Regions from separate parts of the Pseudomonas sp. GW460-LB5 genome, predicted to be linked through region 2. Evidence: predicted binding sites of a transcription regulator. Region 2 holds the regulator's gene; each other region holds the start of a gene.
What was found. Region 2 encodes FliA, which starts transcription of late flagellar genes. Its sites were predicted from a motif close to CTAAAGTTTNNNNNNNNNNNGCCGNTAA; they were not measured.
Positions count from the first base shown of each region.

Region 1: motA (flagellar motor stator protein MotA) is a predicted target of FliA. The motif match lies at 1,876-1,903, and genes of this name have one in related genera.
Region 3: AC07XM_RS13265 (flagellin N-terminal helical domain-containing protein) is a predicted target of FliA. The motif match lies at 2,448-2,475, and genes of this name have one in related genera.

Region 1 is NZ_JBWKXT010000057.1:14,397-25,029, reverse strand. Features, by position in the region: gene AC07XM_RS25460 (rhodanese-like domain-containing protein) at 1-257, opposite strand, end outside; gene AC07XM_RS25455 (HDOD domain-containing protein) at 302-1,837, opposite strand; gene motA (flagellar motor stator protein MotA) at 1,968-2,819, shown strand; gene motB (flagellar motor protein MotB) at 2,823-3,857, shown strand; gene rsgA (small ribosomal subunit biogenesis GTPase RsgA) at 4,033-5,064, opposite strand; gene orn (oligoribonuclease) at 5,217-5,759, shown strand; gene AC07XM_RS25430 (trimeric intracellular cation channel family protein) at 5,851-6,462, shown strand; gene queG (tRNA epoxyqueuosine(34) reductase QueG) at 6,503-7,567, opposite strand; gene AC07XM_RS25420 (NAD(P)H-hydrate dehydratase) at 7,633-8,493, shown strand; gene tsaE (tRNA (adenosine(37)-N6)-threonylcarbamoyltransferase complex ATPase subunit type 1 TsaE) at 8,481-8,954, shown strand; gene AC07XM_RS25410 (N-acetylmuramoyl-L-alanine amidase) at 8,966-10,396, shown strand; gene mutL (DNA mismatch repair endonuclease MutL) at 10,393-10,633, shown strand, end outside.
Region 2 is NZ_JBWKXT010000019.1:9,239-19,871, forward strand. Features, by position in the region: gene flhB (flagellar biosynthesis protein FlhB) at 1-430, shown strand, start outside; gene flhA (flagellar biosynthesis protein FlhA) at 567-2,696, shown strand; gene flhF (flagellar biosynthesis GTPase FlhF) at 2,708-4,015, shown strand; gene fleN (flagellar synthesis regulator FleN) at 4,109-4,942, shown strand; gene fliA (RNA polymerase sigma factor FliA) at 4,939-5,679, shown strand; gene AC07XM_RS13670 (chemotaxis response regulator CheY) at 5,800-6,174, shown strand; gene AC07XM_RS13675 (protein phosphatase CheZ) at 6,195-6,983, shown strand; gene AC07XM_RS13680 (chemotaxis protein CheA) at 6,996-9,239, shown strand; gene AC07XM_RS13685 (protein-glutamate methylesterase/protein-glutamine glutaminase) at 9,286-10,410, shown strand; gene AC07XM_RS13690 (flagellar motor protein) at 10,410-10,633, shown strand, end outside.
Region 3 is NZ_JBWKXT010000018.1:31,912-42,544, forward strand. Features, by position in the region: gene fliD (flagellar filament capping protein FliD) at 1-415, opposite strand, end outside; gene AC07XM_RS13260 (flagellar protein FlaG) at 499-849, opposite strand; gene AC07XM_RS13265 (flagellin N-terminal helical domain-containing protein) at 926-2,368, opposite strand; gene AC07XM_RS13270 (ketoacyl-ACP synthase III) at 2,768-3,697, opposite strand; gene AC07XM_RS13275 (flagellar hook-associated protein 3) at 4,102-5,664, opposite strand; gene flgK (flagellar hook-associated protein FlgK) at 5,678-7,720, opposite strand; gene flgJ (flagellar assembly peptidoglycan hydrolase FlgJ) at 7,733-8,887, opposite strand; gene AC07XM_RS13290 (flagellar basal body P-ring protein FlgI) at 8,899-10,008, opposite strand; gene flgH (flagellar basal body L-ring protein FlgH) at 10,021-10,633, opposite strand, start outside.

The DNA of each region.
Region 1 (10,633 bases), on a different contig from region 2:
ACCACATAGACGGCGTCGTCGCGGTGGCCGAGTTCACTGAACAGTTTTTCCAGCTCGCCCTGCGGCGGCAGCAGGCCGGGGGCAGGAGGCTGGCCAAGCTGGGTACGCTTGCCTTCGACAAAGCGTGCGCCGGGGATGTGCCCGCTGACATAGCGGTTGGCACTGCTCAGGTCGACCAGGATCAGCTGTGGCGAACCCAGGCGTGGCAGCAGGTCAGCCGCTTCGATCACCAGGGGCAGGCCGGAAAAGTCAGTCATCCACGGTCTCCAGTGTGGAAAGAGGGGCGATTGTAGCGCAAGGCTCAGCCCTTGCGGTTGGCAAACACCGACAGTGCCCGCTCGGTGCATTGCGCGGTCTTGCCGAAGGCCTGCACGCTGATGTCGGCCAAAGGCCGGCAGCCTTGGTCGGCCACCATCAGCATAAGAACCTGGTCATTCACCGCCAGCGAGCGCAGCAGCACGTGCTCGCTGCGGAACAGGGCACGCAGCGGGGCTGGCAGCAAGGCCGAGAACTGGCTGTGGTTTTCCGGAGTGATGCGCAGTTGCCCGGCCTGGGCCATCAGCTTTTGCAGCAGTTTGTTTTGTGACACCGGCAAGGCCAAGGCACCTGCCTCGTTGGGTAGCCCCGCAATCTGCTGCACGCGCAGGCTGTCGCTGGCCTTGTCCAGGCTCAGCAGCATGATGCGTTGCATGCCGCAGGCCAGCAGGGCTTCGCGGGCCTGGGTAGCCAGGTGCACGGTGTTGGTGAACGGGCTGGGCTGTGCCAACAAGTCCTGGCACAGCTTGCGCCAGCGCGCCAGGTCGTCGCTGCTGGGCGGTGGCGGCGCCAGCATGTCCGGGTGCGGGCGGCGCTGGTGCCAGGGCCAGATCAGCGCCTCAGCCGGGTGGAACAGGGCATGCCTGGCGTGGCGGCGGGCGCTGGCGGCAGCCTGCTGGTGTACTTGCTGCTGCACGTCTTCCAGCGAAGTTTGCAGGTACAGCGCAGTCAGCAGCTGCCAGCGCAGCAGGTGCGGGTTGTCCCAGCCCACTTGCGCCGCCAGCGCAAGGTTGTTGGCCAGCAGCACGGTGTTGGCCGGCTGGTTGAACCAGCGGCGCAGGCCAGGCTCGGCGTCCAGGCGGTGTTGCTGGCTGAGCAGATCTTCGTCGCGGGCGATGTTGAGCACCAGGGCCAGTTGATCGCGTTCTTCCAGCAGCAGGCGGTAACCTTGTGTCACCCACTGCGGCAGGCGCCAGTACTCCGCCATGGTCTGGCACAGCGCCATGATGCGCACGCCAAACAGCTCATCCTCTACCAGGGCGGCGTCCTCGCCCTTGTGGATAACCCGAAGCTCCCAGGTGTCAAGCAGCTTGGGGTAGGCCAGTGCCAGCGGCCACAGTGGAGACAGGAAAAGCAGGCTTCCCCAGTGAATTTCCTGCCACAGGCGTGCCAGGCGGCTGGCAAACAGGCCGCTGGCCTGCTGCGAAGCGTGTTGGCTGATCAGCTGGAACTGGCTCAGTACGGGCGGTATTTCTTCGACGGGCAGCGCGGGCAGGCGCTTGAGCAGTTGCTCGCTGCGCTCCAGCCCCAGGCGATTCAGGGCCACCTCCAGGCTTTCGGCGGGCTCGGCCTGGCTGGCGTTGGTGGGATGGTTTGCTTCGCGCATCACCGAAAGCACCAGCGCCGGGCTATCTTGCATCAGTTCGGCAATATCGCGCAGCGAGCGGCGGCTGTCGTGAATGGCAGCCATGACCCGGTCGTAGCTGTGCTTCGGCACGGGGATGCGAACACTCTCTAGCAGCTTTACCCAGGCCTCTAGCGTACGCGGGGCCTGAGCGGGCACCTTGGTTTCGATTGGCATTTTGACATCAGTCCGAACTGGCTTTTCGCATTGAGTGGCTATAGTCTGGCGCAGTTCTGCCGATAAGTAGAAGAAGAGTTTTAAAGCTCCCGTCTCTTCCCCTGACCACGACAGCAAGTGCTTTGAACCTATGGCTAAAATTATCGGCATCATCGTCGTATTCGCGAGCGTGCTCGGCGGCTACGTGCTCTCCCACGGCAAGATCGCGGCGCTGATCCAGCCGTTCGAAGTTCTGATCATCGGCGGTGCCGCCTTTGGTGCATTCCTGCAGGCCAACCCTGGCCACATGACCATGCACGTCATCAAGAAGTCGATGAAGATGTTCGGCTCGCGCTTCACCCACGCCTACTACCTGGAGGTACTGGGCCTGGTGTACGAGATCCTCAACAAGAGCCGTCGCGAAGGCATGATGGCCATCGAGGCCGACATCGAGGACGCCGCCGCCAGCCCGATCTTCGCCAAGTACCCGACAGTACTGGCCGATGAGCGCATGACCGCGTTTGTCTGCGACTACCTGCGCATCATGTCCACCGGCAACATGGCCCCGCACGAACTCGAGGGCCTGTTCGACATGGAGCTGCTGAGCATGAAGGAAGAGCTGGAGCACCCGTCCCATGCGGTGACCGGCATCGCTGACGGCATGCCCGGTTTCGGTATTGTCGCGGCGGTACTGGGTATCGTGGTGACCATGGCCTCGCTGGGCGAGGGCGACCAGGCGGCCATCGGCATGCACGTGGGTGCGGCGCTGGTCGGTACCTTCTTCGGTATCCTGGCTGCCTATGGCTTCTTCGGCCCGTTGGCCAAGTGCCTGGAGCACGATGCCAAGGAGGAGCTGAACCTCTACGAATCGATCAAGGCTTCGCTGGTCGCCTCGGCCTCGGGCATGCCGCCTTCGCTGGCCGTCGAGTTCGGGCGCAAGGTGCTGTACCCCATGCACCGCCCAAGTTTCGCCGAGCTGGAACAAGCGGTTCGCGGTCGCTGAGTCATGGAAAACAACCAGCCCATCATCGTCAAGCGCGTCAAACGCTTTGGCGGCGGCCACCACGGCGGCGCCTGGAAAATCGCCTTTGCCGACTTTGCTACGGCAATGATGGCGTTCTTCCTGGTGCTGTGGTTGATGTCCACAGCCACCCCGGAGCAGAAAATCGCCATTGCCGGCTACTTCAAGGACCCGATCGGCTTCTCGGAAAGCGGCACGCCCTATGTCATCGACCTGGGTGGCTCACCTGAACTGGCACCGGAAAAAACCATCAACCCGGAAGTCAAATCCGAGCCGATGCCCGAGTCCACGACCCAGCTGAGCAAGGACCAGGTCGAGACCATGGCCGAGCAGGTCGAGCGCGAGCGCCTGGAGTTGCTGCTGCAGGAGCTGCAGAACAAGGTGGAAGAGAACCCGCAGCTGCAGAAGTTCAAGGACCAGATCCTGTTCGAGATCACCCAGGACGGCCTGCGCATCCAGATCATGGATGCCGAGAACCGGCCGATGTTCGACATCGGTAGCGCCCGCTTGCAGCCGTACTTTGAAGACATCCTGCTGGCCATGGCCGACACCATCAAGGCGGTGCCGAACAAGATCAGCATCAGCGGCCACACCGATGCCAAGCCGTATGCCGGCAGTGGCGAGTTCGGCAACTGGGAGTTGTCGGCCAACCGTGCCAACGCTGCGCGCCGTGCACTGGTAGCCGGTGGTTACCCGGATGGTCAGGTGGCGCGTGTGGTGGGTTATGCCTCGTCGTCGCTGTTTGACCGCAAGGACCCGTTCAACCCGGTCAACCGCCGTATCGATATCATCGTGCTGACCAAGAAGGCCCAGCGCAATATCGAGGGTGAGCAGGGGGCGCCCGAAGCGCCGGCCGCCGACCCTGCTGCACCGCCAGCCACTGGCGCTGCGCCAGGGGCTGGCGTGCCGGATGCCCCAGGGGCAGCGGAACAAGCGCCGATGCAGCCGCGTGAGCTGCGCCAGAAGCTGAACATCTTTGAAGATGGCACGCTGAAGATGGATGAGGCCAAGGAGCAGTAAACGGCTTTTTTTGTGCGGGCGACTGTTCTACACAAAACCTGAACGGTGGCGCGATCAGTGTGGGAGCGGGTTTTACCCGCGAAGCATCCAGCGCGGTGGATGGCACCGGCGTTGCCGGTGTTCGCGGCTAAAGCCGCTCCCACAGGGGATCGCGGCAACTTTCATTTCAAGCGTTTCAGTAGCTGTCTTCTGTCAGGCTGGCGATGATCGAGCGGTAGCTGTTCATGCGTTGCGGCGTGATGCGCCCCTCGTCCAGTGCCTTGAGCAGCGCGCAGCCCGGTTCGCGGTCGTGCTTGCAGTCGCGGAAGCGGCAGGTGCCGAACAGGTCGCGGAACTCGATGAAGCCATCTTCCACGTCGTCGCGGCTGACATGGCCAAGGCCAAACTCACGGATGCCCGGCGAGTCGATCAGGTCGCCGCCATTAGGGAAGTGGTACAGCCGTGCCGTGGTGGTGGTGTGGGTGCCCTGGCCAGACCATTCCGACAGGTCGCCGACACGGGTGCCCGCGTCCGGCAGCAGGCTGTTGACCAGCGACGACTTGCCCACCCCGGACTGGCCGACGAACACACTGATGTGGCCGTCAAGTAGTTGCTGCAGGCGCTGCATGCCGTCGCCCTGGTGTGCCGATACTTCCAGCAGCGGGTAGCCCAGTTCGCGGTAAACCTCCAGCAGCGCATGCAGGCCGGGGCCGTTCTCGTCGTTGATCAGGTCGGCCTTGTTCAGCAGCAGCAGCGGCCGCAGGCCGGCGTGCTCGGCCGCTACCAGGTAGCGGTCGATCAGGTTCGGGTGCGGCTCCGGTGCCGGGGCGAACACGATCACGATCAGGTCGACGTTGGCTGCCACCGGCTTGAGTTGCCCGTGGTTGTTCGGCCGGCACAGCTCGGTGCTGCGTGGCATCTGCGCCACGATCACGCCAATGCCCTGGTTGCCCGCACGCCACACGACACGGTCGCCGGTGACCAGCGCCGGCAGGTTGGCCCGCAAATGGCAGCGGAACACCTGGCCTGCGGTTTCGCCATCCTGGGCTTCAACTTCTACCTGCACGCCGAAGTGCGCGATCACCAGGCCCAGTTGCTCGGGCCCCAGGTCGCCGCCCTCCAGTTCCTGCAGCGCATGCTGCTCGCGTTTGGCGGCGCGAGCGGCGCGCTCGCCCTGGATTTTTTCGATCCGCCAGTTTTGGCGGCGATTGAGCTGGCGTTTGGCCATGAAGGTACCGTGAGAAAGGCCCGGGTAGGGCATTGAAAACGGCTGGCAGTTTAGCACGCCAGGCGCTGGACCATTCCGCTTACCTTTGATGCAGTGAATGGGTTTGCTTTGACCACTAGGCTAATATGACGGCCTATATGAGGAGCCCCTGCATGCAAAACCCACAGAACCTGATCTGGATCGACCTGGAAATGACCGGCCTGGATCCGGACAGTGATGTCATCATCGAGATGGCCACCATCGTTACCGACAGCGAGCTGAACACCCTGGCTGAAGGGCCGGTGATCGCCATCCATCACAGTGACGAAGTGCTGGCGCGCATGGACGAATGGAACACCCGTACCCACGGTGCTTCGGGCCTGACCCAGCGCGTGCGCGAGAGCAAGCTCAGCATGGCAGAAGCCGAAGCGCAGACCATCGCCTTCCTCGAGCAGTGGGTGCCCAAAGGCAAGTCGCCGATCTGCGGCAACAGCATCTGCCAGGACCGCCGCTTCCTCTATCGCCACATGCGCAACCTGGAAAACTACTTCCACTACCGCAACCTGGATGTCTCCACCCTGAAGGAATTGGCCGCGCGCTGGGCGCCGGGCGTGCGTGACAGCTTCAAGAAGGGCAACACCCATTTGGCGCTGGACGATATCCGCGAATCGATCGCCGAGCTGCGTCACTACCGCGAGCACTTCATCAAACTGTGAGCCCACAAGGCGCAGATATTGTATCTGCGCCCCCTTTTGGTGCCTTGGGCAACTGGTTAGACTGCGCGCCTTTCCTGCACGGACCCGCGCCATGTTGTTGATGCTCTACCTCATCGCTATCACCGCCGAAGCCATGACCGGCGCGCTGTCTGCCGGGCGCCGCGGCATGGACTGGTTCGGCGTGGTGCTGATCGCCTGCGTCACCGCCCTGGGTGGCGGCTCGGTGCGCGACGTGCTGCTCGGGCATTACCCGCTGACCTGGGTGAAGCACCCGGAATACCTGGTGCTGACCAGCTTTGCGGCGTTGCTGACCATCTTCATTGCGCCAATGATGCGCCGCCTGCGCTCGCTGTTTCTGGTGCTCGATGCCCTGGGGTTGGTGGCCTTTACCTTGATTGGCTGCATGACTGCACTCGAGATGGGGCAGGGCATGCTGGTGGCGTCGATCAGCGGGGTGATCACCGGGGTGTTTGGTGGGATCTTGCGCGATATCTTCTGCAACGACATTCCACTGGTGTTCCGCCGTGAGCTGTATGCCAGCGTGTCGTTTGCGGCGGCCTGGTTCTACCTGGGGTGCGTGTATTTCAAGGTGCCGGCAGAGCAGGCGATGCTGCTGACCTTGTTTGGCGGGTTTCTGGTGCGGTTGCTGGCTATCCGCTTCCACTGGGAAATGCCCAAGTTCCACTACAACGACCAGCAGTAGGTCATTTTCAGCCCTGATGCAGTCTTTGTGGGGCGGGTGGTTACTGGATGTTGTGCCGGGCCAAAGCCCACTCCACATGCTCGCGCACCAGTTCTGATTCATCCTCGCGGCGGGCCTTCAGGGCCTCGATCACAGGAATGGTGGAAGGCGCATTGCCCAACCCCACCGCCAGGTTGCGCAAGAACCGCTCATACCCCGCCCGCCGCAACGGCCCGCCCTCGGTCTTGCGCAGGAAGGTACGTTCATCCCACAGGAACATCTGCGCCAACTCGGCATTCTCCAGCCCATGCCGTGGCTGGAAGTCCTGTTCCTGGCTGTGCTTGGCAAAACGGTTCCAGGGGCAGACGATCTGGCAGTCATCGCAACCGAACACCCGGTTGCCCATCATTGCCCGCAACTCGACAGGGATCGCGCCCTTCAGTTCGATGGTGAGGTATGAGATGCAACGCCGGGCGTCCAGCACATAAGGCCCGACAAATGCCTGGGTCGGGCAAATGTCCAGGCAGGCCTGGCAGCGCCCGCAATGCTCGCTGGTGGTCGCTTCGTCCACCGGCAACGGCAGGTCCACAAACAGCTCGGCAAGAAAGAAGTAACTGCCCGCCTTGCGGTTGAGCAGCAAGGTGTTCTTGCCGATCCAGCCCAGCCCGGCCTGTTCGGCCAGGGCCTTCTCCAGCACCGGGGCGCTATCGACGAATGCGCGGTAACCGAACGGGCCGATAGCCTCCTGAATGCGGTCGGCCAGGAACTGTACGCGCTTGCGCACCAGCTTGTGGTAGTCCCGGCCCAGCGCATAGCGCGATATGTAGGCCTTTTCCGGCTGCGCCAGGCGCTGCGCCATCTGTGTGTCGCCGGGCAGGTAGTCCATGCGCAGCGAGACCACCCGCACCGTGCCGGGAATCAGTTGGTCGGGGTGCGAGCGCTTGCTGCCGTGCGCGCCCAGGTACTCCATTTCGCCCTGGTAGCCGGCATCGAGCCAGCGCTGCAGGTGGTGTTCGTGTTCGCCAAGGTCGACCCCGGCGATGCCGACATGGGCAAAACCGAGTTCCTGGCCCCAAATCTTGATCGATTGGGCCAGTTGGGCGAGGTCAGGTGTGCAGCTGGACATGGATGGGTAAGGCAATACGGGCTCAGGTGCGTATAATTCTGCCAGACAATGGAGCCTTTGACCCCATGCCGCAGACCAAACACCCCAGCCATGCCCCGCAACTGCTCAGCAGCGTGACCGTCGCGCACCTGCCGACACGGCATGCGCATGCCCATAAAGGCGACTTCGGTCATGTACTGGTGGTCGGTGGCGACCTTGGCACAGGCGGCGCTGTGCTGTTAAGCGCTGAAGCCGCCCTGCGCTGTGGCGCCGGGCTGGTCAGCGTGGCGACGCGCCCAGAGCATGTCGGCGCGAGCCTGGCCCGTCTGCCCGAAACCATGTGCCTGGGTGTCAGCTCGGCCAACCAGCTGATGGGCGTGCTGGAGCGCGCCTCGGTACTGGTGGTTGGCCCGGGGCTGGGGCAAGCGGCGTGGGGGCGTAGCCTGCTGTCGGCAGTGGCCAACGCCGAGCAGCCGCAGGTATGGGACGCCGATGCCCTGAATTTGCTGGCGCGTACCCCCCTGGCCCTGCCCAGTGGCAGTATCCTCACCCCGCACCCGGGGGAGGCGGCGCGGCTGCTGGGCATTTCCACCGAGGCGGTGCAGGCCGACCGCCAGGGCGCTGCGCGCAAGCTGGCGCGCCGTTACAACAGCGTCTGCGTGCTCAAGGGGGCCGGTACCCTGGTCGCCGACCCCGCCGGGCAACTGATGCTGTGCGAGCGAGGCCACCCGGCGATGGCCGGGGCCGGCTTTGGCGATGTGCTGACCGGTGTGCTGGCGGCCTTGCTGGCCCAAGGGCTGGACGCCTGGCAGGCCGCTGGGCTGGGTGTGTGGTTGCATGCCTGTGCGGGGGAGCGGTTGGGTGTACAAGGTAGAGGCCTGGCGGCCAGTGATCTGGCGCCGGTCATTCGTGAGTTTCTGGAGGAGCATTCTGCGTGTCTGGCATAACCCTGTTTCTGGCCGATGAAGATGCCACGGTCAAGTTTGGCGCAGCCCTGGCTGAGGTGACCGGCGGTCGCGGCGTGATCTTTCTTGAAGGCGACCTGGGTGCGGGCAAGACTACGCTTTCCCGAGGGCTGATCCGTGGCCTGGGCCATACGGGTGCAGTGAAAAGCCCGACCTTCACCGTGGTCGAACCCTACGAAATCGGTGAGGTGCGGGCCTTCCACTTCGACCTGTATCGCCTGGTCGATCCGGAGGAACTGGAGTTCATGGGAATCCGTGACTATTTCGAAGGCGACCCGCTGTGCCTGTTCGAGTGGCCACAAAAGGGTGCGGGCGTTTTGCCAAAGCCTGACCTGACCATTACCATGGCCCCCCAAGCGGGCGGACGCTCGCTGATCCTTTCGCCGCAGGGGGCTCGCGGCGAGGCCTGGTGCGTGGCACTGGCCAAACACTATAAACAGTAAGTGGGGTAGGTATGCGCATACGCGCACTGGTTGCCATCGTTGGGCTGCTGCTGACAACGGTGACCGTTGACGCTCTGGCCGTCACTCAAGTCAAGAGCGTGCGCCTGTGGCGCGCGCCAGACAACACGCGGCTGGTCTTCGACCTGTCTGGCCCCGTGCAGCACAGCGTCTTCACCTTGAGCGCGCCTGATCGTCTGGTTATCGACATCAATGGCGCCACGCTGGCCGCGCCATTGAACGTGGCCACCTCCAACACGCCGATCAGTAGCGTGCGTTCAGCCCAGCGCACCCCCACCGATCTACGGGTGGTGGTAGACCTGAAAAAGTCGGTCACCCCGAAAAGCTTTACGCTGGCGCCGAATGCCCAATACGGCAATCGCCTGGTGGTCGACCTGTACGATCAGGAAGCCGACGCCATTGCGGCCAGCGCGCCACCTCCGGCGCCCGTGCCGGTGCAGACGCCGGCGACCACGCCAGCGGTGCCGGTATCCCCGGCCCAGCCCGCCATCAAGTTGCCGCCGGTGCCTAGCGGCAAGCGTGAAATCGTGGTTGCCATCGACGCCGGCCACGGTGGCGAAGACCCGGGTGCGTCCGGTTCGCGTGGCCAGCATGAAAAAGACATCGTGCTGCAGATTGCCAAAGAGCTCCAGCGCCAGATCAACAGCGAAAGAGGCTTTCGTGCCGAGCTGACCCGTACGGGCGATTACTTCATTCCGCTGCGCAAGCGCACGGAAATCGCCCGCAAGAAGGGGGCCGACCTGTTCATCTCGATTCACGCCGACGCCGCGCCGTCGCGTGCTGCATTTGGTGCCTCGGTGTTCGCCCTGTCTGACCGCGGCGCCACCTCCGAGACCGCGCGCTGGCTGGCCGACACGGAAAACCGTTCTGACCTGATCGGCGGTGCTGGCAACGTCAGCCTCGATGACAAGGACCGGATGCTGGCCGGCGTGCTGCTGGACCTGTCGATGACTGCCACGCTCAGCTCCAGCCTCAATGTGGGGCAGAAGGTGCTGGGCAACATGGGCCGTGTCACCTCGCTGCACAAGCAGCGTGTGGAACAGGCCGGCTTCATGGTGCTGAAGTCGCCAGATATTCCGTCGATCCTCGTTGAAACCGGGTTCATCTCGAACAACAACGAAGCCGCCAAGCTGGCCACCGCCAGCCATCAGCAGGCCTTGGCCCGTTCGATCCATACCGGTGTGCGCCAGTACTTCCAGCAGAACCCGCCGCCGGGTACCTATATTGCCTGGCTGCGTGATACCGGCAAGCTTGCCGCCGGCCCACGTGAGCACACAGTGCGCCCTGGCGAGACCCTGGCGATGCTCGCCGTGCGTTACCAGGTCAGCGTGGCCAGCCTGCGCAACACCAACAGCCTCAAGACGGATGAGCTGAAGGTCGGCCAGCGCCTCGACATCCCTGCTACCACATTGGCCGCGCAATGAGTGGCGGTTCGCGCATCCAGCTGCTCAGCCCGCGGCTGGCCAACCAGATCGCCGCCGGCGAGGTAGTCGAGCGGCCGGCCTCGGTTGCCAAGGAGCTGTTGGAAAACAGCCTGGACTCCGGTGCCCGACGTATCGACGTGGACGTGGAGCAGGGCGGCGTCAAGTTGCTCAAGGTGCGGGACGATGGCAGTGGTATTTCTGCTGACGACCTGCCGCTGGCCCTGGCCCGTCACGCCA
Region 2 (10,633 bases):
GCCCGAGGTCAAGCAACGTATTCGCCAACTGCAGCGCGAGATGTCGCAGCGGCGCATGATGGCGGCGGTGCCGCAGGCCGATGTGATCATCACCAACCCGACGCACTATGCGGTGGCCCTGCAGTACGACCCGGAGAAGGGCGGGGCAGCACCCTTGCTGCTGGCCAAGGGCACCGACTTCATGGCCCTGAAGATTCGTGAGATTGGTGTGGAGCACAAGATCCAGATCCTCGAATCGCCGGCGCTGGCGCGGGCGATCTACTACTCCACCGAGCCTGAGCAGGAAATCCCTGCCGGCTTGTACCTGGCCGTGGCGCAGGTACTGGCCTATGTGTTCCAGATCCGCCAGTACCGCGCTGGCAGGGGCAAGCGGCCAGAGCCGTTGAAAGAAGACCTGCCGATCCCGCCGGACCTGCGCCGCGACAGTTGACCTTGTGTCAGGGCTTCTGGCCCTTTCGCGGGCACAGGAAACATAAATCTCCCACCGAGCAAAGTTGGAAGGCTTCTTGCAAAGCCACGCCCAGGCGCCCCCTGGGCGTCAAAGTTTTGCATCAAGAGGACTCGCGGTGGATCGCACTCAGTTAATCAGCAACGCCCGCAACAACCTGGCCGGCCTCGGCCGGGGCAATCTGGGTGTGCCGTTGCTGCTGCTGGTGATGTTGGCAATGATGATGTTGCCGATACCGCCGTTCCTGCTCGACGTGTTCTTCACCTTCAACATCGCCCTGTCGATCGTGGTGCTGCTGGTCTGCGTGTACGCCCTGCGCCCACTGGACTTTGCCGCCTTCCCCACCATCCTGCTGGTGGCCACGCTGTTGCGCCTGGCCCTGAACGTGGCGTCCACCCGTGTGGTCATGCTGCACGGCCAGGAGGGCCACGGTGCTGCCGGTAAGGTAATCCAGGCCTTCGGTGAGGTGGTGATCGGCGGCAACTACGTGGTCGGTGCCGTGGTGTTTGCCATCCTCATGATCATCAACTTCGTGGTGGTGACCAAGGGTGCCGGGCGTATTTCGGAGGTGAGCGCGCGTTTCACCCTCGACGCCATGCCCGGCAAGCAGATGGCCATTGACGCCGACCTCAACGCCGGCCTGATCGACCAGGCCCAGGCCAAGCACCGCCGTGCCGAGGTGGCGCAGGAGGCGGAGTTCTACGGCTCGATGGACGGTGCCAGCAAGTTCGTGCGCGGTGACGCCATTGCCGGCCTGCTTATCCTGTTCATCAACCTGATTGGCGGCATGCTGATCGGCATGCTGCAGCACGGCATGAGTTTCGGTGATGCCGGCAAGGTGTACGCCTTGCTGACCATCGGTGACGGTTTGGTGGCGCAATTGCCATCCCTGCTGCTGTCCACTGCCGCCGCAATCATGGTTACCCGTGCCTCGGGCTCCGAAGACATGGGCAAGCTGATCAACCGGCAGATGTTCGATTCGCCCAAGGCGCTGGCGGTGTCCGGCGCGCTGATGATCGTCATGGGGCTGGTGCCTGGCATGCCCCACGTGGCCTTCCTCGGCCTTGGCCTGCTGGCCTGTGGCGGTGCCTACCTGGTGTGGAAGAAGCAGCACAAGGCCAAGCTGGACGCGCAGCAGGAGGCGCAGCGGCAGCAAGACCTGCTGCCCTCGCCGCAGCGCGCGCTTGATACCAAGGAACTGGGCTGGGACGACGTGACGCCCATCGACATGATCGGCCTGGAAGTCGGCTACCGGCTGATCCCGCTGGTCGACCGCAACCAGGGCGGCCAGTTGCTGGCGCGGATCAAGGGTGTGCGCAAGAAGCTGTCCCAGGACCTGGGTTTCCTCATGCCCACCGTGCATATTCGCGACAACCTCGACCTGCAGCCCAGCGCCTATCGCCTGACCCTGATGGGGGTAATCCTGGCCGAAGCGGAGATTTACCCGGACCGGGAGCTGGCGATCAACCCTGGGCAAGTGTTCGGCACCCTCAACGGCATTGCCGCACGCGACCCGGCGTTTGGCCTGGAGGCGGTGTGGATCGATGTCGGCCAGCGTTCACAGGCGCAGTCGCTGGGCTACACCGTGGTCGACGCAAGCACCGTGGTGGCCACCCACCTCAACCAGATCTTGCAGAAGCACTGTCACGAGCTGATCGGCCACGAAGAGGTTCAGCAACTGCTGCAGGTACTGTCCAAGGCATCGCCTAAACTTGCAGAAGAGCTGGTGCCCGGTGTCATTTCCTTGTCGGGCCTGCTCAAGGTGCTGCAAGCGCTGTTGTCGGAACAGGTGCCGGTGCGCGATATTCGCAGTATTGCCGAAGCCATCGCGAACAACGCCGGCAAGAGTCAAGATACCGCCGCGCTGGTGGCGGTGGTGCGCGTCGGATTGTGTCGCGCCATCGTGCAAAGCATTGTCGGCGTTGAGTCGGAGCTGCCAGTGATTACCCTGGAGCCAAGGTTGGAACAGATTTTGCTCAATAGTCTGCAAAGGGCCGGGCAGGGTCAGGAAGATGGTGTTCTTCTGGAGCCGAGCATGGCCGAGAAGCTGCAACGTTCGCTGATCGAAGCGGCCCAGCGTCAGGAAATGCAGGGCCAGCCGGCCATCCTGCTGGTCGCCGGCCCGATCCGCGCCATGCTGTCGCGTTTCGGTCGCCTGGCTGTACCGAATTTGCATGTGCTGGCGTATCAGGAAATACCGGACAACAAGCAAGTCACCATCGTTGCCACCGTGGGCCCTAACGGCTGAGGTAGTGGATAATGCAAGTTAAGCGATTTTTCGCCGCCGATATGCGTCAGGCCATGAAACTGGTCCGTGACGAGCTGGGCGCCGATGCCGCGATCATTGGCAATCGCCGCATTGCCGGTGGTGTCGAACTGACGGCCGCGCTGGACTACAAGCTGTCCGCCCTGGCCCCGCGCGTGCCTAACGCCGAGCTGGAACAAGAGCTGCGCAAGACCCACACGCGCATCGCTACCGCCCAGGCCGAGCTGGACCACCGCCAGGACAGCAGCGACAACAACCGCCAATTGTTTGCCGGGCAGTCGCTGACGGCCGCCGAGCCGTTGATCGAGCCGCACGTCGATGCCCCTGAGCCCGCCGCTGCCCCGGCTGCCGCGCCGGTCGACCCGCGCCTGTTCGATGCGATGCGCTCCGAGCTGTCGGGCCTGCGCGAGTTGCTGGAAGTGCAGCTCGGTTCGCTGGCCTGGAACCAGCTGCAAGGCAGCAAGCCACAGCAGGCCAATCTCTGGCGCCGTCTGCAGCGTATCGGCCTGTCCGGGCCGATCGCCCGTGAGCTGCTGGACCTCACCACCGAGATCGAAGAGCCTCGCCAGGCTTGGCGCATGCTGCTGGCGCACCTGGCGCGGATGATCGAAATGCCGGAAATCGAGCCGATCGAAGAGGGCGGGGTGATTGCCATGGTCGGCCCTGCCGGCATGGGCAAGACCACTACCCTGGCCAAGCTGGCTGCCCGCTACGTGCTCAAGTACGGCGCGCAGAACCTGGCGCTGGTGAGCATGGACAGCTTTCGTATCGGCGCGCAGGAGCAGCTCAAGACCCTGGGCCGCATCCTCAACGTGCCAGTGACCTACGTCGACCCGGGCCAGTCCCTGGCCGCGGCGCTGGAACCGCTGTTGCGCAAGCGCGTTGTGCTGATTGATACCGCCGGCCTGCAGGCCAGCGACCCGGCACTGCGCATGCAGCTGGAAACCTTGGCCGGGCGTGGCATTGCCGCGAAGAATTACCTGGTGCTGGCCACCACCAGCCAGAAACAGGTGCTGACCGCCGCCTACCACAGCTACAAACGTTGTGGTCTGGCCGGTTGCATCCTGACCAAGCTGGATGAAACGGCAAGCCTTGGCGATGTGCTGAGCCTTGCCATCAGTCATGAACTGCCCGTGGCCTACCTGACCGATGGCCCGCGCATTCCTGACGACCTGCACCTGCCGCGCGGCCACCAGCTGGTCTCCCGTGCGGTCAATGTGCAGCAGCAGGACGAGCCCAGCGAAGAGGCCATGGCCGACATGTTCGCTGATCTCTATCACAACCCCCGGCGAGCGGGTTGACCATGAAGCGTGTGCAAAGTAGCTATGCCAAGGGGTACGCAGAATTGCCCCACGTGTGGCCTGAGTCCCAGCGAGACAAGGTAAAGAACAGACATGGGTAGCATGCATCCCGTACAGGTGATCGCCGTGACCGGTGGCAAAGGTGGCGTCGGCAAGACTAACGTTTCAGTGAACTTGTCCCTGGCGCTGGCCGAGCTTGGCCGCAGGGTCATGCTGCTGGACGCCGACCTGGGCCTGGCCAACGTCGACGTGTTGCTGGGCCTTACCCCCAAACGTACCCTGGCCGATGTCATCGAAGGGCGCTGTGAGCTGCGTGACGTGATGTTGCAGGGCCCTGGCGGCGTGCGCATCGTCCCCGCAGCCTCGGGCACCCAGAGCATGGTGCACCTGGCCCCGGCCCAGCATGCCGGTCTTATCCAGGCGTTCAGTGAAGTCGGCGACAACCTCGACGTGCTGGTGATCGACACTGCAGCGGGGATTGGTGAGTCGGTGGTCAGCTTCGTTCGCGCCGCCCAGGAAGTGCTGCTGGTAGTGTGTGACGAGCCCACCTCGATCACCGATGCCTACGCCCTGATCAAACTGCTCAACCGCGACTACGGGATGAATCGTTTCCGTGTGCTGGCCAACATGGCGCAGAGCCCGCAGGAAGGGCGCAACCTGTTCGCCAAGCTGACCAAGGTCACCGACCGCTTCCTCGATGTGGCCCTGCAGTACGTGGGTGCCGTGCCGTACGACGAGTGCGTGCGCAAGGCGGTGCAGAAGCAGCGCGCCGTCTACGAAGCGTTCCCACGCTCCAAGTGCGCGCTGGCCTTCAAGGCGATTGCCCAGAAGGTTGACAGTTGGCCGCTGCCGGCCAATCCGCGCGGTCACCTGGAGTTCTTTGTCGAGCGTCTGGTGCAGCCCACCAGCGCGGGACCCGTGCTATGAATGCCAGCGGCTTCAAGATGTACAGCCGGGCAGCGAAAGACGGCCAGTACGAGCTGATCGAACGCTACGCCCCGCTGGTGAAGCGCATTGCCTACCACCTGTTGGCGCGGTTGCCGGCCAACGTGCAGGTCGAGGACCTGATCCAGGCCGGCATGATCGGCCTGCTTGAAGTGGCCAACAAGTATGACGCCAGCAAAGGCGCCAGCTTTGAAACCTATGCCGGCATCCGCATCCGCGGGGCCATGCTGGACGAGGTGCGCAAGGGCGACTGGGCACCGCGTTCGGTGCACCGCAATACCCGCATGGTCAGTGACGCGATGCGTGCCGTTGAAGCCAGAACCGGTCGAGACGCTAAAGATCATGAAGTTGCTGCCGAACTCCAGTTGAGTCTCGATGATTACTACGGGATCTTGAACGATACCTTGGGCAGCCGCCTGTTCAGCTTTGACGACCTGTTGCAGGACGGCGAGCACGAAGGGCTGCATGAGGATGGCGCCAGTGGCCACGTCGAACCTGCACGTGGCCTTGAGGACGAACGCTTCCAGGCTGCCCTGACCGAGGCCATTGCCAACCTGCCGGAGCGTGAGCGCCTGGTACTGGCGCTGTACTACGACGAAGAGCTGAACCTCAAGGAAATCGGCGAGGTGCTTGGGGTCAGCGAATCGCGGGTCAGCCAGTTGCACAGCCAATGTGCCGCGCGCCTGCGTAGCCGCTTGGGGGAATGGCGGGCACGTTGAGCCCGGGGTCGTTGCAGTCGTTTTCCACGTGCGTTTTCCACGTTGTACCGAATTGAATGAGTGCGTGCCCGGTCGGCCGGGCGCGTTTGAGACTGCTTGGAGGTCTAATTGGACAAGAACATGAAAATCCTCATCGTTGACGACTTTTCGACGATGCGGCGGATCATCAAGAACCTGTTGCGTGACCTGGGCTTCACCAACACCGAAGAAGCCGACGATGGCACCACGGCGCTGCCGATGCTGGAAAACGGCCACTACGACTTCCTGGTGACCGACTGGAACATGCCCGGCATGTCCGGTATCGACCTGCTGCGTAAAGTGCGTGCCAGTGAAAAGCTGAAAACCATGCCGGTACTGATGGTGACTGCCGAGGCCAAGCGCGACCAGATCATCGAAGCGGCCCAGGCCGGCGTCAATGGCTATGTGGTCAAGCCGTTCACCGCCCAGGTGCTCAAAGAAAAGATCGAGAAGATCTTCGAACGTGTCAACGGCTGAGTCACGTCAGGGGGCGCGCCATGGATTCATCACAAACGTCTTTGGGGGAGTTCGAATCGACCCTGAAGAAACATGCCCAGGAGTTGGTCGAAAGCCTGGAGCGGGGCCGTTTCGGCGAGGCGGTACAGCTGATTCATGAGCTGAACCAGACTCGCGACCGTGGCCTGTACCAGGAGGTCGGCAAGCTGACCCGCGAGTTGCACAGCGCTATCGTCAGCTTCCAGATCGACCCGACCATGCCACAGGCCGAGGAGGTGTCGCAGATAACCGACGCTACCGAGCGCCTGTCGTACGTGGTCAAGCTGACCGAGGGTGCGGCCAACCGCACCATGGACCTGGTCGAGGAAAGCACCCCGGTGCTCAACGACCTGGCCAGCGAAGCGAAGGCCTTGAGTACCGACTGGCAGCGCTTCATGCGCCGCGAAGTGGCAGCGCCGGAGTTCCGTGACCTGGTCAAACGCGTCGACAGTTTCCTCACGCACAGCGCTGAAGGTAACCGCAAGGTTGCCGGCCACCTCAACGACATTCTGCTGGCTCAGGACTATCAGGACCTGACCGGGCAGGTGATCAAACGCGTCACCACGCTGGTGACCGAGGTGGAAAGCAACCTGCTCAAACTGGTGCTGATGGCCAGCCAGGTCGACCGCTTTGCCGGTATCCAGCATGACCACGATCAACTGCGCGCAGAAAAAGATCTAGAAAAACATCCGACTCGGGGTGAAGGTCCGCAGATTCATGCCGATAAGCGTGAAGACGTTGTGTCCGGTCAGGACGATGTCGATGATTTGCTGTCCAGCCTGGGTTTTTAAGGAGCACGTTTGATGAGCTTCGGCGCCGATGAAGAAATCCTCCAGGATTTCCTGGTAGAAGCCGGCGAAATTCTTGAGCAACTGTCCGAGCAACTGGTCGAGCTGGAAAGCCGACCCGACGATGCCGACTTGCTCAATGCGATCTTTCGCGGTTTCCACACTGTAAAAGGGGGCGCCGGCTTCCTTCAGCTGAACGAGCTGGTGGAGTGCTGCCATATCGCCGAGAACGTGTTCGACATCCTGCGCAAAGGTGAGCGCCGGGTCGATGCGGAACTGATGGATGTGGTGCTTGAGGCACTCGACACGGTCAACAGCATGTTCGGGCAGGTGCGCGAGCGTGCCGAGGTTACCCCGGCCACGCCCGAGCTGCTGGCGGCCCTGTCGCGGCTGGCCGAACCCGGTGGCGCCGAGGTTGCCCAAGCGCCTGTTGCAGCGGCACCGTCAGCCGAGGCGCCGGTTGCGGCCACGGCCCCTGCCGATGAACAGGACATCACCGACAGCGAGTTTGAGCAGTTGCTCGACTCGCTCGATGCGGTCAAGGCGCAAGCCGCGGTCGACGAGCAGATGCAGGGCGAGGCTGGCAGTGGCGAAGGTGACGAAATCACTGACGCCGAATTCGAGTCGCTGCTCGACCAGTTGCACGGCAAAGGCCAGTTCAGTGTCGAAGTCGCGGTACAGCCGGTCGCCGTGCCTGCAGACGCGGCAAGCGACGAAATTACCGACGAAGAATTCGAATCGTTACTCGACCAGTTGCATGGCAAGGGCACATTCCAGGCCGATGCCTTGCCTGCCGCCAACGCGCCGGCGCCGGTCGCGGTTGACAACAGCGCCGCCAGCGACGAAATCAGCGAGCACGAGTTCGAGGCCCTGCTGGACCAGTTGCACGGCAAGGGCAAGTTTGGTGGTGACGTTGCTGCGGTCGAGGCCCCGGCTGTTGCCAAGGTGCAAGCGCCTGCTCAAGCCAAGGCCGACAGCCAGCCGGTCGCCAAGCCAGCCCCTGCTGCCCCCGCACCCGCGGCCACCAGCAAGCCTGCGCCGGCCCCTCGTGCACCGGCGCCGGCTGCCGAGAAGCATGCCGTCAGCGAAGCGGAAACCACGGTCCGCGTTGACACCGCGCGCCTGGACGAAATCATGAACATGGTCGGCGAACTGGTGCTGGTGCGTAACCGCCTGGTACGCCTGGGCCTGAACAGCGGCGACGAGGCCATGTCCAAGGCCGTGTCCAACCTCGACGTGGTCACTGCCGACCTGCAGACGGCGGTGATGAAAACCCGCATGCAGCCGATCAAGAAAGTGTTCGGCCGCTTCCCGCGCCTGGTGCGCGACCTTGCCCGCCAGTTGAAGAAAGAGATCAACCTGGAGCTGGTCGGCGAAGAGACTGACCTGGACAAGAACCTGGTCGAGGCCCTGGCCGACCCGTTGGTGCACCTGGTGCGTAACGCCGTCGACCATGGTGTCGAGATGCCCGATGAGCGTGAAGCCTCTGGCAAGGCCCGCACCGGCCGTGTGGTGCTGTCGGCCGAACAGGAAGGTGATCACATCCTGCTGTCGATCTCTGACGACGGCAAGGGCATGGACCCGAACATCCTGCGTGCCAAGGCCGTGGAAAAAGGCCTGATGGACAAGGATGCCGCTGAGCGCCTGAGTGAATCGGACTGCTACAACCTGATCTTCGCCCCGGGCTTCTCGACCAAGACCGAGATTTCCGACGTGTCTGGCCGTGGCGTGGGCATGGACGTGGTGAAAACCAAGATTTCCCAGCTCAACGGATCGATCAATATCTACTCGGCCAAGGGCCAGGGCTCGAAGATCGTCATCAAGGTGCCGCTGACCTTGGCGATCATGCCCACCCTGATGGTGATGCTGGGCAACCAGGCGTTTGCCTTCCCGCTGGTCAACGTCAACGAAATCTTCCACCTCGACCTGTCGCGCACCAACGTGGTCGACGGCCAGGAAGTGGTGATCGTGCGCGACAAGGCGCTGCCGCTGTTCTACCTCAAGCGCTGGCTGGTACAGGGCCAGGTGCACGAAGAGCAGCACGAGGGCCACGTAGTGATCCTGTCGGTTGGCACGCAGCGCATCGGCTTTGTCGTCGATCAACTGGTGGGCCAGGAAGAAGTGGTAATCAAGCCGCTGGGCAAGATGTTGCAGGGCACCCCGGGCATGTCCGGGGCCACCATCACCGGTGACGGTCGGATCGCGTTGATTCTCGATGTCCCGAGCATGCTCAAGCGTTACGCCGCACGGCGTATTTGATTTCGGTGGCGCACCCTGGCGGGTTGCGCCGCCTAATGGAGTGTTTATGGCAGTCAAGGTCCTGGTGGTGGATGATTCCGGTTTCTTCCGCCGCCGCGTCTCGGAAATCCTCTCGGCGGATCCGACGATCCAGGTAGTGGGTACCGCGACCAATGGCAAGGAAGCAATCGACCAGGCGCTGGCGCTCAAGCCCGATGTCATCACCATGGACTACGAGATGCCCATGATGGACGGCATCACCGCGGTGCGGCATATCATGCAGCGCTGCCCGACGCCGGTGTTGATGTTTTCCTCGCTGACCCACGAAGGCGCTCGCGTCACCCTCGACGCGCTGGATGCTGGCGCGGTGGATTACCTGCCGAAAAACTTCGAGGACATTTCGCGCAACCCCGACAAGGTCAGGCAAATGCTGTGCGAGAAGGTGCATACCCTTTCGCGCAGCAACCGCCGCCTGGGCAGCTATGCCAGGACGGCACCGGCCGCCGCGCCGGTGCCGGCCAGCAGCCCTGCGCCCGCCAGCAGTTTCGCCAACCCCGCGCCAGCCCGTCCTGCGGCGCCGGCCCGTGCAGCTGCCCCGGCGGCGTCGCACTCGCCAGCCCCCAAGCGCAAACCCTACAAGCTGGTGGCCATTGGCACCTCCACGGGCGGCCCCGTGGCCCTGCAGCGGGTATTGACCCAGCTGCCTGCCAACTTCCCGGCGCCGATCGTGTTGATCCAGCACATGCCGGCGGCGTTCACCAAGGCCTTTGCCGAACGCCTGGACAAGCTGTGTCGCATTAACGTCAAGGAAGCCGAGGACGGCGACGTGCTGCGCCCAGGCCTGGCCCTGCTGGCCCCCGGCGGCAAGCAGATGATGATCGACGGCCGTGGCACCGTGAAGATCCTGCCCGGTGACGAGCGCCTGAACTACAAGCCGTGCGTGGACATCACCTTTGGTTCGGCAGCAAAGTCTTACGGCGACAAGGTGCTGTCGGTGGTGCTCACCGGCATGGGCGCCGATGGCCGTGAAGGTGCACGCCTGCTCAAGCAGGGCGGCAGTACCGTGTGGGCCCAGGATGAAGCCAGCTGCGTGATCTATGGCATGCCCATGGCCATCGTCAAGGCCAACCTGGCCGATGCGGTCTACAGCCTGGACGAAATCGGCAAGCACTTGGTGGAGGCCTGCGTCTGATGGACGTCCTCAGCCTGATCGGCCTGATTCTCGCCTTTGTCGCCATCGTCGGTGGCAACTTTCTGGAAGGTGGCCATGCCGGCGCGCTGGTCAATGGCCCGGCGGCGCTGATCGTGCTGGGTGGCACTCTGGCGGCAGCCTTGTTGCAGTCGCCGCTGTCCTCCTTCAAGCGCGCCTTGCAGATTTTGCGCTGGATACTGTTCCCGCCGCGGGTAGACCTGGC
Region 3 (10,633 bases), on a different contig from region 2:
TGCCATTCTGGGTCATGGTCAACGTGGTCGGACTGCCAGTGGCGTTGACTACAGAGCCCGCGCCATTTGCGTAGACCTTCGTTGACACCTTCGACGCAGTCGCCAGCTTGTCGACAATCAACTTGAACGAACCGTTGGCAGCCCCGGTACCCATGGTGACGGTCGCCACCTTCTCATCCGAAGACTTCAGGCTAAGGCCACCGAAACTGTTGGTGTCGGTCATGTTGGTCAAGGCGCCACGGAAGGCATCCAGCGCCGACTGAATCTTGCCGATAGAGGACAACGTGGTGGTTGCCTTCAGCGTTTGGGTATTGATCTGCGCCTGTTTGGGCGCCTTCTGCGCGGCCACCAGGGAATCGACGATCGCCTGGGTATCAATGCCCGAGCCAATACCGCTGACTGTTGTACCTGCCATCATTGCTCTCCTTGTTCAGTAGCTGCCGGATCCTTGGCGGATAAGTCCATCAATGGGCCAGCAGCAACAAAAATCATGCCAGCCTATGCCTGATCATCGAACAGCAGGCTACTGGCCTCACTGAGGCTTTGTGCAAGCTTCAGCGCCGTTTCCGACGGGAGCTGGCGAATCACTTCACCTGATTGGGTGGCGATCACCTTGACCACAACCTGCCCCGTGGAATCATCAATGGAAAAGTCCAGCTGACGCTGGCTCGACTGGACGAAATCACGAATCTCGCCAACCGCCTTCTCCAGGTCTTCGCGCGAGTGCGGCTGGCTATCGGGGGCAGCAGCCTCCTGCACCTTGGCAGGCACTACCGGGTCCCGGTCAGCGACTGGCGCCTGGGGTAACACAGACGGATACACCTGGCTCAGCTTGACACTCATGTCCATGTTTCGAACTCCTCATGTCAAAAAGGGTGAAAGGGCACGTAAACGCGCCCTTTCACCCTTTACTCAGGCGCCTGAATTACTGGAGCAGTTTCAGGACCGAAGATGGCAGCTGGTTAGCCTGCGACAGGATCGCAGTCGAAGCCTGCTGCAGAGTCTGCTGCTTGGTCAGCTCGGCAGTTTCCGAAGCGAAGTCCACGTCCTGCACGGTGGAGCGGGCAGCGGTGGAGTTCTTCTGGATGTTCTGCAGGTTGTCGACGGTGGTTTGCAGACGGTTCTGGGTAGCACCCAGGCCCGAACGGACGCTGTCGATCGAACCGATGGCCTTGTCGATAACGGCCAGGGCGTTCTGGGCGTTGACGGCGTCGGTCACATCGGTGTCGGCGATGGTGGTCTTGGCCGAAGACTTGGAAGCTGAACCGAACAGGTCGGTAGCACCAGTACCGACTGTACCATCGGCTACCGAGTAACCTTTGGCAGAGTCCAGGGAAATCTGGCCAGTTACAACCGATGTGTCATCAGCAGTAGCGGAAAGCGTGGTCAGAGAGTTCGGGAAATCACCATTACCATCCCGCGCACCGACAGAAATGGCATCAGCGCCAGCCTTGGAGGTGAATTTCAGGTTCTCACCAGTGTCCGACTTCACCGACAAGCTCTTGGTCGATTCATCGTAGTTGACGCTGATACCCAGCTTGGCGGCGTTGGACTTCAATTGATCAGCCAGGCTCGCAGTGTCAGTAACACCAATGAAGCTTACGGTGCTGCCACCAACGGTCAGCTCGAAGTTGGCAGGGGTGGCTGCGGCACCACTTGCAACGGTCATTTTCACTTCGGTGCTGGCAGAGGCTGTCAGGCCACCGATTGCGCCATTGAGTTTGGCAGCAATATCTTTGGCCGAAGCGCCTTCATCATAGCTGACAGTCTTGGATTGGCCGTTGCCGGTTACAACCAGATCTGCTGCTGCCACGCCGCTAGCGCTCGGCGCGATAGTGCCCGACTTGATCTGCTGCGAGCCGATGCTCTTGGCCGAAACGTTGTCCAGCGCCAGGTTGATGGTTTCGTTGGCGTTGGCGCCGACCTGGATGGCCTTGGTGCCGTAGGAGCCGTCCAGCAGCTTCTGGCCACCGAAGGTGGTGGTTTCCGAGATACGGTTCAGCTCAGCGGTCAGAGCCTGGTATTCGTCGTTGTTCGACTTACGGTCGTCGGCGCTCAGGGAGCCAGTAGCCGAGGACAGGGCCAGGGTACGCATTTTCTGCAGGATGTCGGTCGAAGCCTGCATTGCACCTTCAGCGGTCTGGGCGATCGAGATACCGTCGTTGGCGTTCTTGACAGCCTGGCCCAGGCCATTGATCTGGCTGGTCAGACGGTTGGCGATCTGCAGGCCTGCAGCGTCGTCTTTAGCGCTGTTGATACGCAGACCCGAGGACAGACGCTGCATCGAAGTAGTCTGAGCGTTGCTAGCCTTGGTCAGGTTGCCCTGAGTGGTGATCGACGCAATGTTGGTGTTTACAGTTAAAGCCATGACGAAATCCTCGTTGGATGGGTACTGCGGCTTCCGGCCTTGGCAACCGCCGGACTGGCCTAGAGAACCTTCGTAATAGTTATCGTCGGGTGCGCGGGATGCTTGAGGGGTTTTTCGAAAAAAAAATGCTGGCATGGGGCCAGCCCCGAGAAATCAAGGGGTTAAGGGCATTTTATTGGCGTCAAATTCCACTCCCAAGCACACTGAGCATCACCTACCAGCCTCCACCTGTGGGAGCGGGCGCGCCCGCGAACACCGGCAAAGCCGGTGCCATACACCGAGTCGCCTGCTTCGCGGGCATGCCCGCTCCCACAGAAGCTGCGCCATGCCACAGCATTTTGCAGGCAAAAAAAAGCGCCAGGCGGTGGCCGCCGGGCGCTTCGGGGGACTGCTGAGGGATCAGTCGCGGTACAGGATGGCCGAGCCCCACGACAGACCCACGCCAAAGCCGCTGATCGCCACACGCTTCCAACTGCCGTCGAGCATGTGCTTCTGCAGCAGCAGCGGCACACTGGAGGACACGGTATTGCCGGTTTCCAGCATGTCCTTGACGAACTTCTCCGGGTGTTGCTCTTCGAAGCGCCGCGCCACGGCGTCGACAATCGCCGCACTGCCTTGGTGAATGCAGAACGCATCGATATCCGACGACTTCAGGCCGCTGGCATCCAGCAGCTCGTGCAGGTGCGCCGGCACCTTGACCAGCGCGAAGTTGAACACCTGGCGGCCGTTCATGAAGAATTTGCCGTCGGTCACTTTCAGGTGCTCGGCACCGGAGCCGTCAGTGCCGAAGCGCGCCTGACCCAGGTTCCATACGGCGCCTTCACCCATCCAGGTGGCTGTGGCGGCATCGCCGAACAACATGGTGGTGTTGCGGTCTTCCGGGTCGACGATCTTCGAATACGGGTCGGCGGTGATCAGCAGGCCGTTTTTCAGCCCTGCAGCTTCCATGAAGCCTTTGATCGCATACAGGCCATACACATAGCCGGAACAGCCCAGCGACACGTCGAACGCCGCCACGCGGGTAGAGAGACCGAGCTTGCTCTGGACGATGGCTGCGGTGTGCGGCAGGCCTTCTTCGTCACCGTTCTGGGTGACCACGATCAGCGCATCGATCGACTGCGGATCCAGGTCAGGGTTGCTGGCGAACAGGGCCCGGGCGGCTTCTACGCACAGATCGGAGGTTTCTTGCTCTTCGGCCTTGCGCGGCAGGAACGACGCGCCGATCTTGCCGAACATGAACTCTTCGTCCTTGCCAAACTTCGCACCCTGGACGTAGTTGTCCAGGCCAGCGGTAGGCACGTAACTCGCGATGCTTTTGATGCCAATCATTCTGGCTTCCCAATGAAAACAGCCAAAGACCACCACTCGATGAATTGAGGGCGCCAAATACCGGGGCGTCACCGCCAGGGGTTGAAGGCAGAGCTCACCTGCGCACCGGTAACAAAATGCTGCAACAGCTGCTGCATAGAATACAGGGAAGATGATCGTTTTGACTCATTGGTCACATTGAAATGCTACGAAAGCCGTGGCGAGGGCGTGGAGACTGGGGAATTCGGGGAATGACCAGGCGGGCACAAATCCCTGCAGGAGCGGCCTTGTGCCGCGAAAGGGCCGCAAAGCGGCCCCGGCGATCTCAGCGTTAATGCAGAATGCCAAGGCTGCTTTCGCAGCCCTTTCGCGGCACAAGGCCGCTCCCACAGGGCATTCCCAGCCTGATGGAGCAGCAAGACAGATCAGAGCTTGTTGAACAGGCTCAGTTGCGAAATGCGCGAGAAGGCCAGTTGTGACGCCTCCAGCATGGCCTGCTGCAAGGTCAGGGTGATGGCCGCCTGCGACATGTCGGTGTTGCCGATGGCGTTCTGGGTGGTCTTGTTGGCCAGGCCCAGGCTGGTGTTCTCCTGGCGCTGGATCTCCAGCGAGTTGCCACGGGCGCCGATCGAACCACGGGTGATATCGACCTGCTCACGGGCACTGGCCAGGTTGGCGATCGCCGAGGCCGCTGCATCCTTCAGCGCATTGGCCTGGCCTACTCCCGTTACCGGCGTATCCAGCGCAGCACGCAGCTGGCTGAGGGTTTCCAGAACATTCTGGTTCTGGTGCGTATTGGCGGTGACCGCAAACTGGTCACCCGCCTCCGGCGAACCGGTTACCTGGTAGGTCACACCTGCCACCGTCAAGGCTGGCGCGGTGTAGGTACCCGTGGCCACGGCCTTGCTGTCAGCCGTCAGCGGCTGGGCGTAGAGCTCGTAGGCGCCGGGCCCGGTGAACTTGATCACAGCCCCGTTGCTGGGGAAGGTGCTGCGATACGCCGCTTGGTCGGTCACCGTGCTGCTGGTGATCTGGGCGCTGGAGGTGTTGCTGGCGTTGCGGGTGGTGTTGAACGAGTCCGGGCGCGCCGCCAGGGAAAACTCGCGCCCTGCCACCGCGGCGTCGGCGTCGGCGCCCTCCTCCACGGTAACGGTGATTTCAAACTCGACGCCACGCAGGGCAATGCTGTTGGCGCCCTCGGTCTTGCTGTCGAAGGTACCGTTGGTGGCGGTTTCAGACGTGATGTCCCTGCCACTTGCATCGGTGATGGTGTACTGGGTCGCGCTGGTGAAGGTCAGCTTGTACGGCTGGCCGGCAGTAAAGCTGTTGTTGTAGGTGGTACTTGAGGTCATCAGGCCAGACGATACCCCGACAACGCCATCGTCAGTTGCCGGTACCACCAGGGTCGACTGCGTGCGGCTCTTGTTGCTGGCGGAATCAAAGATGGTGAAGCCGGTGTCGTTGGTGGCCAGATTCAGGGTGTCGGAGACCTGCAGACTCAGCTGGGTCTGGTCACCGTGATAGCTGTAGGTGCCATCGGAGTTGCGCACATAGGGTGGCGTGGTGCTCTTGGAGCCGCCGAACATGTAGTCGCCGTTGGCATCGCGCGAGTTGAGCAGGCCAAAGATGTTGGCCTCGATCTCTTTCAGCTCGGTACTGATGGCCACACGGTCAGAGTCGGTAACCCCAGGGCCGCCAGCACGGATCGCCAGCTCGCTGGCGCGCTGCATGGTGTCGTTGATGGTGGAGAGCACGCTCTCCTCCTGCAGCAGGGCGTTGCTCACCGTGTTGATGTTGCCGCTGTACTGGTCCAGCAGCGACTGCTGCTGTTGCAGCAGCAGCAGTCCCGCCGCGCCGACCGGGTCATCGGCGGCCGTCTGGATACGGATACCCGACGTGACCTGATCGTTGGTCTTGTTCATGGTGGAGAAGTTCTTGGAGTAGCTACTGGCGCTGGCCTCATAGAACTGAGCAGTGGAAATACGCACGAGAGTCTACTCCTTACAAGGCATTGATCAGGGTGCTGAAGGTTTCTTGCGCCGCCTTGATGATTTGCGACGAAGCCGTGTAGTAGTGCTGGAATTTCACTAGGCTGGCCGCCTCGTCATCGAGGTTGACGCCAGACACCGCGCTGCGGCTTTCGCTGGCGGACTTGAGTACCGCCTCGGTCGCCGTGGTGTCGATGGTCGCCTGGTTGGCCTTGGCACCCACGCGCTCCACCAGCGAGGCATAGGCCGACGTGAAGCTGGTGCCACCGCCGGACCCGGTGTTCACCGTCGACTTGGTCTGCAGGCCCAGCAGCGCCGTTGCGTTGCGGTTGTCGGCCTTGCCGTCGGCATTGAACGACAGGGTAAAGCTGTCGTTGGCCGCCGGGCTGCCGCCGATGGTGGTCTCGACACTGAACGTGCGCGGGTTGCCGCTGCCATCGAGAATCGGCTGCCCAGCCGCATCGAGCATTGGCACGGCCACCGACAGTTTGTTGTCCGTTCCCGGCACCACGCTGCCGGTGCCGATCTGGGTGCCCTTGGCATCGAACAGCTTGTAGCCTTGTGAGCCACCACTGGCAGTGTCGAACACCACGCGCACCGGCATCGAGTCGCGAATAGACTGCTGGATCAGTGCGGTGTCGGCACCGCCATAGATATCCAGCGACTGGCTCAAAGTAGGCTGGGTAATGGTGCCGGTGCCGCTGTTGCCGCTACCCGAGGCGGCGCTGATCGGCCCGGCAAAGGCCAGCTTGTTGGCATCGGTCAGGGTTGTGGTGATGCTGCCTGCTGCGGCACGAGTGGGGATGACCTTGAAGCTGTCGCCTGCCGCCAGGCCACCGCCTTTCAGCGACAGGCTGAAGCCGTCGATCACCGGCGCCGGGTCGGCGCTGAGGTCAAAGCTACCCATGTCGGTGCCGTCGGAGCGGCGTACGCTGTACTGGTTGGCGCTGGTGAACTTCACCTCGTAGTCGTAGGTGGTCAGCGCACCGCTGTTGGCAATGGTCACGTCCAGGTTGCCGGAGCCGGTGCTGTTGCTCGACGAGGCCAGGCTGCGCTGGGCAACGGCAGTGGCGCTGTTGATGCTGGAGAACAGCGAGCTGCCGAACTGGCCATTGGCATCCAGGCCCTGCCCCAGCTGGCTGTTGATGCTGTCCGAAACCACCAGGGCTACACGGCCCAATTCGTTCATGGACGGTGTCAGCACGTCCTGGCGGTAGCGCACCAGGCCGCCGATCGCGCCACCGGTCACGACCGAGGTCACGTCGGAGCTGAACGACTCGTAGTTGATACGCAGGCTGGCCTGGCTCTTGTCGGCAGTACCCGGTTGCACCGACAAGGTGTTGGCCTTGTTGCCGGTGACCAGCGACTGGCCGCTGCCCAGGTACACGTCGTAGTTGCCGTCACGCTCCTGCACGGTCACGCCAACCAGCTCGTTGAGCTGGCGTACCGCTTCGCTGCGCGCATCCAGCAGGCTGTTCGGCGTGTTGCCAGTGCCCGAGGCCGCCGCGATCTGCTTGTTGTACTCGGCAATGCTGGCCGTGAGCTTGTTGACCTGGCCAGCCATGGTGTCGAGCTGGGAGTTGATCGTTTCGTTTTGCTGGGTCAGCTGGGTACTCACCGCGTTGAAACGGTTGCTCAGGGTTTGTGCCTGGGTCAGCAACAGCTGCCGGGAGGCAACGTCACCGGGCTTGGCCGCTGCCGTCTGCAGGGCCGAAAAGAACGCCGTGAGGACCGAGCTGATGCCGGTATCGCGATCGGCCAGCAGCTTGTCGATGCTGGTGATCTGGTCCTGGAAGGCAACCGAGTCCGCCTGCAGCGAAGTCGCGGTCTGCAGTTGGTTGTCCAGGTAGGAGCTGTAGATGCGACGCACGTCCGACAGCGTGGTACCGGTACCCAGGAACCCCGCGCCGATGTTGTGCGAAGGCCCCGCCGCCTGAATCGTCTGCTGGCGCGAATAGCCACTGGTCGCGGCGTTGGCGATGTTGTTACTGGTTACCGACAAGGCCGCCTGGCTGGCACTCAGGCCACTCAGGCCGATGGAAATCAGGCTCGACATGATTTAGTCCTTTTATAGATTCGTGGTTCTGCCAGCCATGGCGTATTGCGGGGTTGTCTGCATTTGCTGGGCGATGCTGATGATCTTCTTCGCATAGCCCGGGTCGGTCGCATAACCTGCCTTTTGCAGCTCTCTTGCAAACTGCTCAGGGTTATCGGCCGAGGCCAACGCATCTTGATAGCGAGAATTGCCCTGCAGCAGGTTTACCAGGTCGTGGAAGCTGTCCTGGTACGAGTCATAGCTGCGGAAGGCTGCGGTTTCCTTGACGAACTGGCCATCACGGAACTCGCTGGTGATCGCCCGTGCCTGCTCACCCTGCCAGTTGCCGGTGGCCTTGATGCCGAACAGGTTGTGGCTGCTGCTGCCATCGGTATTGCGCATCACTGATTTGCCCCAGCCGGTTTCCAGTGCGGCCTGGGCTACCAGGTAACGCGGGTCGATGCCAATGCGCTTGGCGGCCTGCTCGGCCATCGGCAGCATGGTGGCAACGAATTCGTCACTGTCGGCAAAGGCCTTGTTCGGCGCCAGCGGGGGCTGGGCCACGGCGCGGCCGACAATGCGCAGGCCGTTGTCCGGCACAGCGAAAGCCTTGGCCACCTGCTGGCCGTCACGGGCAGGCACGGCGGCGGCATTGGCACTGGCGGCCGATGGCACGATACCGGCCAGCAGGCGATCGGTGAGTTTGCTCGGCAAGGCCAGGCGCCGCGAGTTGAGCGCAGCGACGTCGTTGCGGGTGCTGACCGAGTCCGTGGCATGCACCGGCTCCGCCACCTTGTTGCCCCACAGCGCCGGACCACTGCCATCGGCACGCGGGAACGGGCTGGTATTGATCGATGCACTGCGGCCCTTGGTCAGCTGGCGCACCAGCACGTCCTGCAGGCCGATACCGCCACCTTCGCGGGACATGCTCACGGCCAGCTGCTGGTCGTACATGTCACGGTACTGCTTGACCGTTTCGGTGTTCATCGGGTTGTCATCGGCCAGCACGTCGCTGGCCTTGCGCGAGGCCTTGAGCATTTCGCTGATGAACAGCGACTCGAACTCCTGGGCCACCTTGCGCACGTTGGCTTCGCTGTCGCGGTCACCGTGCTTCAGAGCACTCAGGCGATTGAGGTCGGTATAGGCACCGCTGTCGGCACTGCCGGAGACCTGGCTTTTGATATTCATCCGCGCCGTCCTCAGATCACGATCAGGTCGGCCTGCAAGGCGCCGGCCTGTTTCAGGGCTTCGAGAATGGCCATCAGGTCGCCGGGCGCCGCGCCCACCTGGTTCACCGCCCGGACGATCTCATCCAGTGTGGTGCCTGGGCCGAACTTGAACATCGGCTTGGCTTCCTGCTCGGCGTTGACCCGCGAGCGGGGCACCACGGCCGTCTGGCCATTGGAGAAGGCCCCCGGCTGGCTGACGATCGGGTCTTCGGTAATGGTCACGGTCAAGCTGCCGTGGGTCACCGCCGCGGGCGACACCTTGACGTTCTGGCCGATGACAATGGTGCCGGTACGCGAGTTGATGATGACCTTGGCCACCGCCTGGCCCGGGTCGATTTCGAGGTTCTCAAGGATCGACAGGTAATCCACGCGCTGGCTGGGGTCCATAGGCGCACTGACCCGCACCGAACCACCGTCCACGGCCTGGGCCACACCCGGACCAAGCAGCTCGTTGACCTTGTCGACGATACGCTTGGCCGTGGTGAAGTCCGGCCGATTCAGGTTCAGGGTCAGGCTGTTGCCCTGATTGAAGCCGCTCGGCACAGCCCGTTCAACGCTGGCACCGCCCGGAATACGACCCGCCGACGGAACGTTGACGGTGATCTTCGAGCCGTCACGGCCTTCGGCGTCAAAGCCACCCACCACCAGGTTGCCCTGGGCGATGGCGTAGACGTTGCCGTCGATACCCTTGAGCGGGGTCATCAGCAGGCTGCCGCCACGCAGGCTCTTGGAGTTACCGATCGACGACACGGTAATGTCCACCACCTGGCCGGGCTTGGCGAACGCCGGCAGGTCGGCATGCACCGACACCGCCGCGACGTTCTTCAACTGCACGTTGCCGGAGCCGGCCGGCACCTTGATGCCGAACTGCGACAGCATGTTGTTGAAGGTTTGCAGGGTGAACGGCGTCTGGGTGGTCTGGTCACCCGTGCCGTTCAGGCCCACCACCAGGCCGTAACCGATCAACTGGTTGGAACGCACGCCAGAAATGCTGGCGATGTCCTTCAGGCGCTCTGCCTGGGCACCGAAGGCACAGGACAGGAGCAGGGTTGCGGCAATCAGCTGCCTCACGTTGAACATGGTCATCCGTACTCAGAAAGGCCAAAGCGGGCTGATGAAGAAGCGGTCCAGCCACCCGGGCTGGCTGGCATCGGCGAACGAGCCGGTACCGGAATAAGTGATGCGCGCGTCGGCCACCCGGGTAGACGGCACGGTGTTGTCGGTGGCGATGTCATCAGCGCGGATCATGCCGGCAATGCGCACCAGCTCCTCGCCGGTGTTCAGGGTCAGCCACTTCTCGCCGCGCACGGCGATAATGCCGTTGGGCAGCACTTCGGCCACGGTCACGGTAATCGAACCGGTCAGGGTGTTGCCCTGGGTGGCCTTGCTGTCGCCCTTGGTGGCACGCTCGCCGTTGTACCCGGCCTCCAGCGACAGATCACCACCGCCGAACGGGTTGTTGGTGTTCGGTGTGCTGCCAAACAGCGAGGTCAGGCCGATATCGGCCTTGCTGTTTTTCTGGATCTGCGAACCTGCGTTCTTGCTGGCCGAGGTTTTCTCGTTAAGGGTGATGGTGATGATGTCACCCACCCGGAACGCCTTGCGGTCGCTGTACAGGTTCTGCTCGAAACCGGCCTGGTAGATGGAACCGTTGTTGGCCGCTGCCGGTAACGGGGTGCGCGGCAGTACCGGCGCGTAGTACGGG